Regions from separate parts of the Mesorhizobium sp. M0152 genome, predicted to be linked through region 3. Evidence: predicted binding sites of a transcription regulator. Region 3 holds the regulator's gene; each other region holds the start of a gene.

Region 1 (3,273 bases), on a different contig from region 3:
CCTTGGGCGGGACCTTTTCCTGCTTGGGCTTCCTGATCTCCCGGCTAGATCGTTTCTGTCCCTTTGACATGTTCGAAGATCCTTTCGCTTAGCATTATGCTGTCACCCGGCGACGTGTCGCCCGGTTCGAGACTGTCCTGCGTCGCCACCCGTTCATGAAGTTCGACGTCGCTGCGGATGCGGTACTGCGGCGAATTTCCGCTCGGCAGGAGCCTTGCTGTGGCGCGATAGATTTCCGCCGCCTTTGGAAACGTGCCGGTGCCGCTCTTCAGCCGGACAGCCTGTCCGACGTCGAAGAGATGCGTTGCGGCTTCGCGGTGGACCGGGCGTGCGTTGCGTTGCATCCGGCTTGTGGTTCTCATGATTGTCTCTCGTCCAGCTCCAGCGAGGCTTGAAGCAATGCCGGTTCGATCGGGACCATCTGCTGCGTAGCACCGCTCGCGGTGATCGCCGGCAGGTGAATGAAGGTGGCCACGCGGCGCCATGCGATCTGGGAAGTCCTTTCGTGGGCCTCCTCGTCATGGTCGACCCGATACTCTCCGGGCGGTTGCGGTTGATCAAAGCCGGGCAACGAAAACGCCGACTTGAAGCGAACGACTGTATTTGTGGTGCGGCTGGTCGTGAATTGCGGCTTTCCGCGGAAACGGGCGGCTGCGCTTTTCCGTATCACACCCACTCGAACCGCTGGGACGATGCCCGACGCTGCCAGTACATCCGTGGTCAGCATCGGTTTCATTCCAGGGTCCGAACGGAACGAAATGTGCGCCGGACCGGCGCATGCACTCGTTTTCGAGAATTCGGTGGTGAATGGCGAGGGCTCTGACGTAAAGCCAACTCGACCCAAATCAACGAATTTTGCATATGCGCCTCAATTGAGTTCCAAACAAGGTCGCGGCCCTCTTTATTTGATCTTTGAAATAATAACCTGCATCCGCGAAATTCAATCCGACAGAAAGTTTTCCTCCCATCCGAACGAATTTCTGCGCGTCTCGAATTATATCGTTCGAATTCTTGGCCATTAGCGAGAAATAATTCTGGCACTCCTATCTATCGAGTGCCAACGCGCCTATATCAGGAATAGCGGCCGCCTATGCCGGCCCCAGAAAGAAGTTTCCCATGAAATTCAGGCCTCTCCACGACCGCGTCGTCATTCGTCGCGCCGAAGGCGACACCAAATCCAAGGGCGGCATCATCATTCCCGACAATGCCAAGGAAAAACCGCAGGAAGGCGAAGTGATCGCCGTCGGCCCGGGCGCGCGCGACGAAAGCGGCGCGTTGATCGTGCCCGATGTGAAAGCTGGCGACCTGATCCTGTTCGGCAAATGGTCGGGCACCGAGGTCAAGATCGACGGTGAGGACCTTCTGATCATGAAGGAAGCCGACATCATGGGCGTCATCGAGAAGAGCAAGACGGCGGCCACCGAGAAAAGCGGTGCCGCCAAGACCGTGGCCACCAAGCCCGTGACCGCCAAGAAGGCTGCCTGATCGGCGCGGCGCGCGGCCTTCGGGACGCGTAAGGACGCTGCTGGACTTAGAGACAACAGCGCTGCGCGTTCCGCGCGGCGACTGGCCCACTCCAAATCGAACTGGATGAAAATCATGTCTGCCAAGGAAATCAAATTCGCCACCGACGCCCGCGACCGTATGCTGCGCGGCGTCGAAATCCTCAACAATGCGGTGAAGGTCACGCTCGGCCCCAAGGGCCGCAACGTCATCATCGACAAGGCCTATGGCGCGCCGCGCATCACCAAGGACGGCGTCACCGTCGCAAAGGAAATCGAGCTTGCCGACAAGTTCGAGAACATGGGCGCGCAGATGGTGCGCGAAGTCGCCTCGAAGACCAACGATCTGGCCGGTGACGGCACCACCACCGCCACGGTTCTGGCCGCCTCGATCCTGCGCGAAGGCGCCAAGCTGGTCGCCGCCGGCATGAACCCGATGGACCTCAAGCGCGGCATCGATCAGGCGGTCAACGCCGTCGTCCGGGAAATCAAGGCGAAGGCCAAGAAGGTCAAGTCGTCGGCCGAGATCGCCCAGGTCGGCACCATCGCCGCCAATGGCGACGCCAGCGTTGGCGAGATGATCGCCAAGGCGATGGACAAGGTCGGCAATGACGGCGTCATCACCGTCGAGGAAGCCAAGACCGCTGAAACCGAGCTCGACGTCGTCGAGGGCATGCAGTTCGACCGCGGCTACCTCTCGCCCTATTTCGTCACCAATGCCGACAAGATGCGCGTCGAACTGGAAGAGCCTTATGTGCTCATCCACGAGAAGAAGCTCGGCAATCTGCAGGCGATGCTGCCGATCCTTGAAGCGGTGGTGCAAAGCGGCCGCCCGCTGCTGATCATCTCCGAGGACGTCGAAGGCGAGGCACTCGCCACGCTGGTCGTCAACAAATTGCGCGGTGGCCTGAAGGTCGCGGCCGTCAAGGCGCCGGGCTTCGGCGACCGCCGCAAGGCGATGCTGGAAGACGTCGCGGTGCTCACATCAGGCCAGATGATCTCGGAAGATCTCGGCATCAAGCTCGAAAAAGTCACCATCGAAATGCTTGGCCGCGCCAAGCGCGTGCTGATCGAGAAGGACACCACTACGATCATCGACGGCGCCGGCACCAAGGCGACCATCCAAGCGCGCGTCGCTCAGATCAAGGGCCAGATCGAGGAGACCACCTCCGACTACGACAAGGAAAAGCTGCAGGAGCGGCTGGCCAAGCTTGCCGGCGGCGTTGCCGTCATCCGCGTCGGCGGCGCCACCGAGTCGGAAGTCAAGGAAAAGAAGGACCGCATCGACGATGCGCTGAACGCAACGCGCGCCGCGGTTGAAGAAGGCATCGTTCCTGGCGGCGGCGTGGCACTGCTGCGTGCCAGGTCGGCACTGGCCGGCTTGAATGGCGCCAATGCCGATGTCACCGCCGGCATCTCGATCGTGCTTCGGGCGCTTGAGGCGCCGATCCGCCAGATCGCCGAGAATTCCGGCGTCGAGGGCTCCATCGTAGTCGGCAAGCTCTCCGACAGCAAGGACCACAATCGGGGCTTTGACGCCCAGAACGAGACCTATGTCGACATGATCAAGGCCGGTATCGTCGATCCCGCGAAAGTGGTGCGCACCGCTCTGCAGGACGCCGGCTCGATCGCGGCCTTGCTGATCACCGCTGAAGCCATGATCACCGACATTCCGGCCAAGGATGCCGCACCGGCAGGTGGTGGCGGCGGCGGTGGCGGCAGCATGGGATACTGAGACCTTGGCGTCCGGAGAAGTTCGTGCGTGAGCCGA
Region 2 (3,273 bases), on a different contig from region 3:
TGTTTGAAATCAAGACCCAATTCTGTGTTGCTGCCGGATTCTGCCGACGAAGCCGCACACCCCATTCCGGCGCTGCTGGCACTCCCACGGAGGACATCATGACCATGACACGCGACGACATCATTTCGGTACTCGGACCCGTCGACGAGGCGGTCATCGCCGATATCGCCCTGACAGGAGCCACGATCGAGGAATTGCGCGAAGCCGTCGCCTGGATTGGCGCCGACGAGGCGCTGGTCAATGAGGGGCGTCCCCTGCCGGGCCCAAGGGTGGCGAAGCTGATGGAGTTGCTCGAGACGCCGGAGGAGGAGGACTAACCGGCGTTGGCCGGTGGTCTTGAATCGCTCGGGCGAGTGAACCATGTGCCCCACCGGCGCCGATCCTAGAAATCGGTCGCCGGCGTTGCTTGCTCGAAGAACAAAAAGACGGAGGAAGTGATGAACGACGTCCCGTTTACCCGGCCGATCACTCTTAGTTTTCAGTCCAGCAGAGAGCGCAAGGTCGCGAGCAGCTGGGAAGCGATCGAGTGCATGCGCTTTGAATGGCCCACACGAGCGCGCGGCCGTAGCTGGCGCGCAGCCTATCGGACTTGCCGCGACGCGCTCGACGGCTGGCGCACGGCGCGTGAGGCGCGCAAGGCGTTTTTGCACGCGGCCCGCACCGCCGGATTGCTTGCCGCAGCGCACAAGCCCGACGGATCGCCAGAATCGTAAGGGCAACGAGATCCTAGGGCAACGAGGCCGGCGTTAGTGCAGGACGCCGGCTTTACCGTATCACTGAAGGGCGATGATGCCGTCGACCGCCCGCAGTCCGACGGCTGGATGAGGCGGTGGTGAGCGACACGGACCGAATGGAGCGGGCCATCGAGTTCGCGCTCCCAATAGCCGAGAAACTCCTTGAGTTCCGGAAAGTCCGGAGCGAGATCGTAGTCCTGCCAGATATAGAGCTGAAGCAGGCTCGGATGGTCCGGCAGATGATAGTGTATTTCGGCGGTGGTCAGGCCATAGCCATCCATTTGCAGGCGGAATTCGCTGCTGACGCTTTCAGCCATGCGTTTCTCCTTTCCTATATCTCCGTTCAGGCGTCGAGCCTGTCGAATTTGTGGGCCAGGTTGGAAATGATCGGCGAAAGGCTCTTTCGGTTCATCGATGTCCTCCGTCTGCAAATAACGCCTCGAGAACGTCGGCGGTTCCGGTGCCGCCCCGGGGCAGCCGAGCCCGGATGGTCCTGTTGGATCGCGACGAAAATTCAAGTCGCAAGCCCTGGCACTCAAACCAAATAGCTTCGCGATAACAGGCTTTTGGCACTCGCCCCGGTCGTGTGCCAAAATTTTTTGGCCAGGCTCTTGAAACCGAAAAACAGCAAAACTAGCTCGATATGCGCCACGATAGTTGATGAAGGATCGCGGCGCCTGCACCGGCTCGATATTGCCGGTCCGGTGTGGAGGAGGCTCAAAACCTGCTTGTCCATGAGGAGAACGACATGACGTTTCGTCCATTGCACGACCGTATCCTGGTCCGCCGCGTCGAAGCCGAGGAAAAGTCGGCCGGCGGCATCATTATTCCCGACACTGCCAAGGAAAAGCCGCAGGAGGGCGAAGTACTCGCCGTCGGTCCCGGCGGGCGTGACGACAGCGGCAAGCTCACCGAGCTCGACGTGAAGATCGGCGACCGCATCCTGTTCGGCAAATGGTCCGGCACGGAGATCAGGCTCGATGGCGAGGACCTGCTCATCATGAAGGAAAGCGACGTGATGGGCGTAATCGAGCAGACCGCCGAAGTGAAGAAGGCCGCCTGATGGCTTCTTCGAATCCAACCAGTCAACGAATGCTGCCTGAATGAAGGAGTGATCCAATGGCTGCCAAAGATGTGAAATTCCATACCGAAGCGCGCGAGAAGATGCTGCGCGGCGTCGATATTCTTGCCAATGCGGTGAAGGTGACGCTCGGCCCCAAGGGCCGCAATGTCGTCATCGACAAGTCATTCGGTGCTCCGCGCATCACGAAGGACGGCGTCACCGTCGCCAAGGAGATCGAGCTCGAGGACAAGTTCGAGAACATGGGCGCGCAGATGGTGCGCGAAGTGGCTTCCAAGACCAGTGACCTTGCGGGCGACGGCACCACGACCGCGACCGTTCTCGCGCAGGCGATCGTCAAGGAAGGCGCCAAGGCTGTTGCATCGGGCATGAACCCGATGGATCTGAAGCGCGGCATCGACAAGGCGGTCGATGCGGTCGTCGCCGAACTGAAGGCCAATGCCCGCAAGGTGACAAAGAACGACGAGATCGTGCAAGTCGGCACCATTTCAGCCAATGGCGACGCCGAGATCGGCCGCTTCCTCGCCGAGGCGATGGAGAAGGTCGGCAATGAGGGCGTCATCACGGTCGAGGAGGCCAAGACCGCCGAGACGGAACTCGAAGTGGTCGAAGGCATGCAGTTCGACCGCGGTTATCTCTCGCCCTATTTCATCACCAATCAGGACAAGATGCGCGTCGAGCTCGACGAACCCTATGTGCTGATCCACGAGAAGAAGCTCACCAATCTGCAAGCGATGCTTCCCGTCCTGGAAGCCGTGGTGCAGTCGGGCAAGCCGTTATTGATCATCGCCGAGGATGTCGAGGGCGAGGCGCTCGCCACGCTGGTGGTCAACAAGCTGCGTGGCGGCCTGAAGGTCGCGGCCGTCAAGGCGCCGGGCTTCGGCGACCGCCGCAAGGCCATGCTGGAGGACATCGCCATCCTCACCGGCGGCACCGCGATCTCGGAAGACCTTGGCATCAAGCTGGAGAACGTGACGCTGCAGATGCTGGGCCGTGCCAAGAAGGTGGTGATCGAGAAGGAGAACACCACGGTCGTCGATGGTGTCGGCCGCAAGGAAGAGATCCAGGGCCGCATCGCCCAGATCAAGGCCCAGATCGAGGAAACCACCTCCGACTATGATCGCGAGAAGCTGCAGGAGCGCCTGGCCAAGCTCGCCGGCGGTGTCGCGGTGATCCGGGTCGGCGGTTCGACCGAGGTCGAGGTCAAGGAACGCAAAGACCGCGTGGACGATGCCCTGCATGCGACGCGCGCGGCCGTCGAGGAAGGTGTGCTGCCGGGAGGCGGGGTCGCGTTGCTGAGGGCCGCCAAGGCACTCGATGCCGTCCTCGTCGACAATGCCGACCAGAAGACCGGTGTCGAAATCGTGCGCCGCGCGATCGAAACCCCGGTTCGTCAGATCGCCGAGAATGCCGGCGCCGAGGGCTCGATCATCGTTGGCAAGCTGCGGGAGAAGAGCG
Region 3 (3,273 bases):
GTGCGCCTGCATCAGCACATCGGGAATGGTCGCCTTGCCGGCAAGATCGGGACGCTCGCCCTCATGAAGCGGATCCTCATTGTCGCCGATATAATACCAGGGCCAGCCATAGAAGGCGCCGTCCTTGACGGCCGTTGCGTATTCGGGCGGCACATCGTCGCCAAGCCCGTCCCGCTCGTTGACGACGCACCACAGCGCCCCGGTCGCCGGCTGCACGGTCATGCCCGAGCAGTTGCGCAGTCCAGTGGCGACAGTTCTGCCATTCTTGCCGTCCGGATCGAAGGCCAGCACCTCGGCGCGGCCGCTCTCGGAGCCCCAGGCAGCGCCGAGCGGCTTCGACCGGGCCCATGCGTCAAGGCCGCCTTGTGGCTCCTTCGCCATGTCCGAAGCGGCGTTCGAACCCGAGCCGACCGACAAATAGAGCGTCTTGCCGTCGGGCGAGAAGGCGATGTCGCGGGTCCAGTGATGATTGGCGGGAATGTCGTCGACGACGGTTTCCGGCTCGCCGGAAGCGCTCAGATCACCATTGCGATAGGCAAAGCGCACGATGCTGTCGCTGTTGGCGACATAGACCCATTGCGGGTCATTGCCCGGCGGATAGAAGGCAATGCCATAGGGCTGATTGAGGTTGCCGGCAAAGATGCCTTTCTCGGCGGGTTTCGCGCTGCCTGCGGCCAGCCGAAAGACGCGGACCCGATTGGCTTCGCTGTCGGCGACGAACAGGTCGCCATTCGGAGCGACGCGCACGACACGCGGATTGGCGATGCCCGATGCGACCAGTTCGGCCGAAAAACCGGGCGGCAATCGCGGCCTGGCGCCTTGCGGCCGCTCCGCCAGGCCGGCGCTATTCGAGGTGGATTTGGTGACGTCGGGCTTCGGCAGGTCTTCCGGCTTGATCAGCCGGCGCACCCCCGGCCTGTCGGCACGCCAGTCGCCGAAGGCGGCGGCACCTTTGAGCACCGGCTGATCGGCCTGTTGGGCGGATGCCGTCGTGACGGCAAACAGGGCGACAAAGGCCGTACCAGCGAAACGGATCATCCCGTCCTCCAACATTGGTCACGGGTCAGGAACGGCAGGTTTCGCCGATCGTTCCGCTTTACACGACGAGTTGAAGGCAGACCACTTCCAGGCTCAGTTGCCGGCGGCGTAGAAATCGTCATCCAGGCGTTTTTCCAGCGCGACGAGATCGGCCGGCAGCGGCAGCCCCATGGCGCGCATCTCCCGCAGTTTTTCGCGCAACTGTTCCTGGATTTCGTGCTGGTCTTCCGGCTGGTTGACCATTTCCTCCAGCAGCAGGCTGATGCGGGCCTTGAATTCTTCGAGCGCCATTCTTTTTCTCCTCGGCAGCCTGTTCTTCGGAAGCGCGGGAAGCCGCCATTCGCGGGCCGGCATCACCTGAGTATCAGCGCCTTAGCGTAACATGCGGGAAATCAGCTGCGCGGTATAGTCGACCATCGGCACGATGCGGGCATAGTTCAGCCGCGTCGGGCCGATGACGCCGAGCGCGCCGACGACGCGGGCGTCCTTGTCGCGATAGGGCGCGACGACCAGCGACGAGCCCGACAGCGAAAACAGCTTGTTTTCCGAGCCGATGAAGATGCGCACGCCCGATCCCTGCTCGGCAAGGTCAAGCAGCTGGATCAGCCCGTCCTGCGTCTCCATGTCCTCGAACAGGTGCCGCAGCAATTCGATATCGGCTTGGGCCGTGACGTTTTCGAGCAAATTGGCGCGGCCGCGCACGATAAGCCGCGCAGGCAGGCCGCTTTCGGCACCGGCCCAAACCGCCAGGCCTTTCTCGACAAGGTCCTGCGACAGCGTGTCGAGCGCTGCCCTGGTCTCTTCCTTGATGCGGGCGATCTCGGTCCGCGCCTCGGCCAGCGTACGGCCGCGAATATGGGCGTTGAGGAAGTTCGAGGCTTCGTGCAGTTGCGACACGGTGATGCCGGCCGGCAGCTCGATGACGCGATTCTCCACATCGCCGTTCTGCGACACCAGCACCGCCAGCGCCTTGGTCGGCTCGAGCTGGATGAATTCGATATGCTTCAGCGCGACCTCGTTCTTCGCGGCCAGAACCAGGCCGGCGCCGCGCGACATGCCCGACAGCATCTGGCTGGCCTCGGTCAGCATGTGCTCCAGAGTGGCGCCCGAACCGGAGGCCCGCACCTGCGCCTCGATGCTGCGGCGCTCCTCGTCGGAAAGGTCGCCAAGCTCCATGAAGGCATCGACGAAGAAGCGCAGCCCGGCCTGCGTGGGCAGCCGGCCGGCCGAGATATGGGGCGCATAGATCAGGCCGAGGTGCTCGAGGTCGCTCATCACGTTGCGAATGGTGGCCGGCGACAGCGAGGACGGCAGGATACGCGACAGGCTGCGGGATCCCACCGGTTCACCGTCCCTGAGATAGGAATCGACGATGCGCCGGAAGATGTCGCGCGAACGCATGTCGAGGGATTGAAGCGCGGGCGCCTGCGAGTTCGGATCGACTGCCTTGGTCATTGCGCCAAAAACCTCCAGCTTAAGGATATAGACTTCCGCCCGACCCGCGCAACCGGTGTCTGCGTCAGATCACCCCGGCGTCTGTGTCAGATCGCTCGGTGTCTGTGTCAGATCACCCGGTGTCTGTGCCAGATCGCTCGGCCATTTTCCTTTGCGCCATCCGTCCCATGCGGCTACAAGCCGGCCAAGATTCCGAAAAATGAACGAGAAAGTAGCCTGAATGCGCCCTTCCAAACGCCAATTCGACGAAATGCGCGCCATATCCTTCGAGCGCGGCGTCTCCAAGCATGCCGAAGGCTCGTGCCTGGTGAAATTCGGCGACACGCATGTCCTGTGCACCGCCAGCCTGGAGGAAAAAGTGCCGGGCTGGATGCGCAATTCCGGCAAGGGCTGGGTGACGGCGGAATATGGCATGCTGCCACGCTCGACCGGAGAGCGCATGCGCCGCGAGGCCTCCGCCGGCAAGCAGGGCGGCCGCACGCTGGAAATCCAGCGGCTGATCGGCCGCTCCTTGCGCGCCGTGGTCGACCTGCAGGCGCTCGGCGAGCAGCAGATCACCGTCGACTGCGACGTCATCCAGGCCGATGGCGGCACCCGCACCGCCTCGATCACCGGCGGCTGGGTCGCGCTTTACGATTGCCTGCGCTGGATGGAAGCGCGGCAGATGACCAGCGTCGCCAAGGTGCTGAAAGACCACGTCGCGGCGATTTCCTGCGGCATCCATGACGGCCAGCCGGTCATCGACCTCGATTATATCGAGGATTCGGCCGCCGGCACCGA

Evidence for each region. Region 3 encodes HrcA, which represses chaperone genes, less so after heat shock. Its sites were predicted from a motif close to GTTAGCACTCNCNNNNNGNGAGTGCTAAC; they were not measured.
Region 1: the regulator HrcA is predicted to act here: its motif matches at 1,034-1,062, upstream of NKJ26_RS29695 (co-chaperone GroES).
Region 2: the regulator HrcA is predicted to act here: its motif matches at 1,300-1,328, upstream of NKJ26_RS31740 (co-chaperone GroES).

What each region holds. Positions count from the first base shown of each region.
Region 1 is NZ_JAMYTH010000050.1:1,380-4,652, reverse strand. Features, by position in the region: gene NKJ26_RS29710 (hypothetical protein) at 1-70, opposite strand, end outside; gene NKJ26_RS29705 (hypothetical protein) at 45-362, opposite strand; gene NKJ26_RS29700 (hypothetical protein) at 359-670, opposite strand; gene NKJ26_RS29695 (co-chaperone GroES) at 1,117-1,485, shown strand; gene groL (chaperonin GroEL) at 1,600-3,237, shown strand; gene NKJ26_RS29685 (hypothetical protein) at 3,261-3,273, shown strand, end outside.
Region 2 is NZ_JAMYTH010000067.1:10,966-14,238, forward strand. Features, by position in the region: gene NKJ26_RS31725 (hypothetical protein) at 99-317, shown strand; gene NKJ26_RS31730 (DUF982 domain-containing protein) at 438-713, shown strand; partial or broken gene NKJ26_RS31735 (usg protein) at 774-1,051, opposite strand; gene NKJ26_RS31740 (co-chaperone GroES) at 1,483-1,797, shown strand; gene groL (chaperonin GroEL) at 1,854-3,273, shown strand, end outside.
Region 3 is NZ_JAMYTH010000005.1:254,279-257,551, reverse strand. Features, by position in the region: gene NKJ26_RS08275 (PQQ-dependent sugar dehydrogenase) at 1-1,038, opposite strand, end outside; gene NKJ26_RS08270 (hypothetical protein) at 1,132-1,329, opposite strand; gene hrcA (heat-inducible transcriptional repressor HrcA) at 1,411-2,493, opposite strand; gene rph (ribonuclease PH) at 2,714-3,273, shown strand, end outside.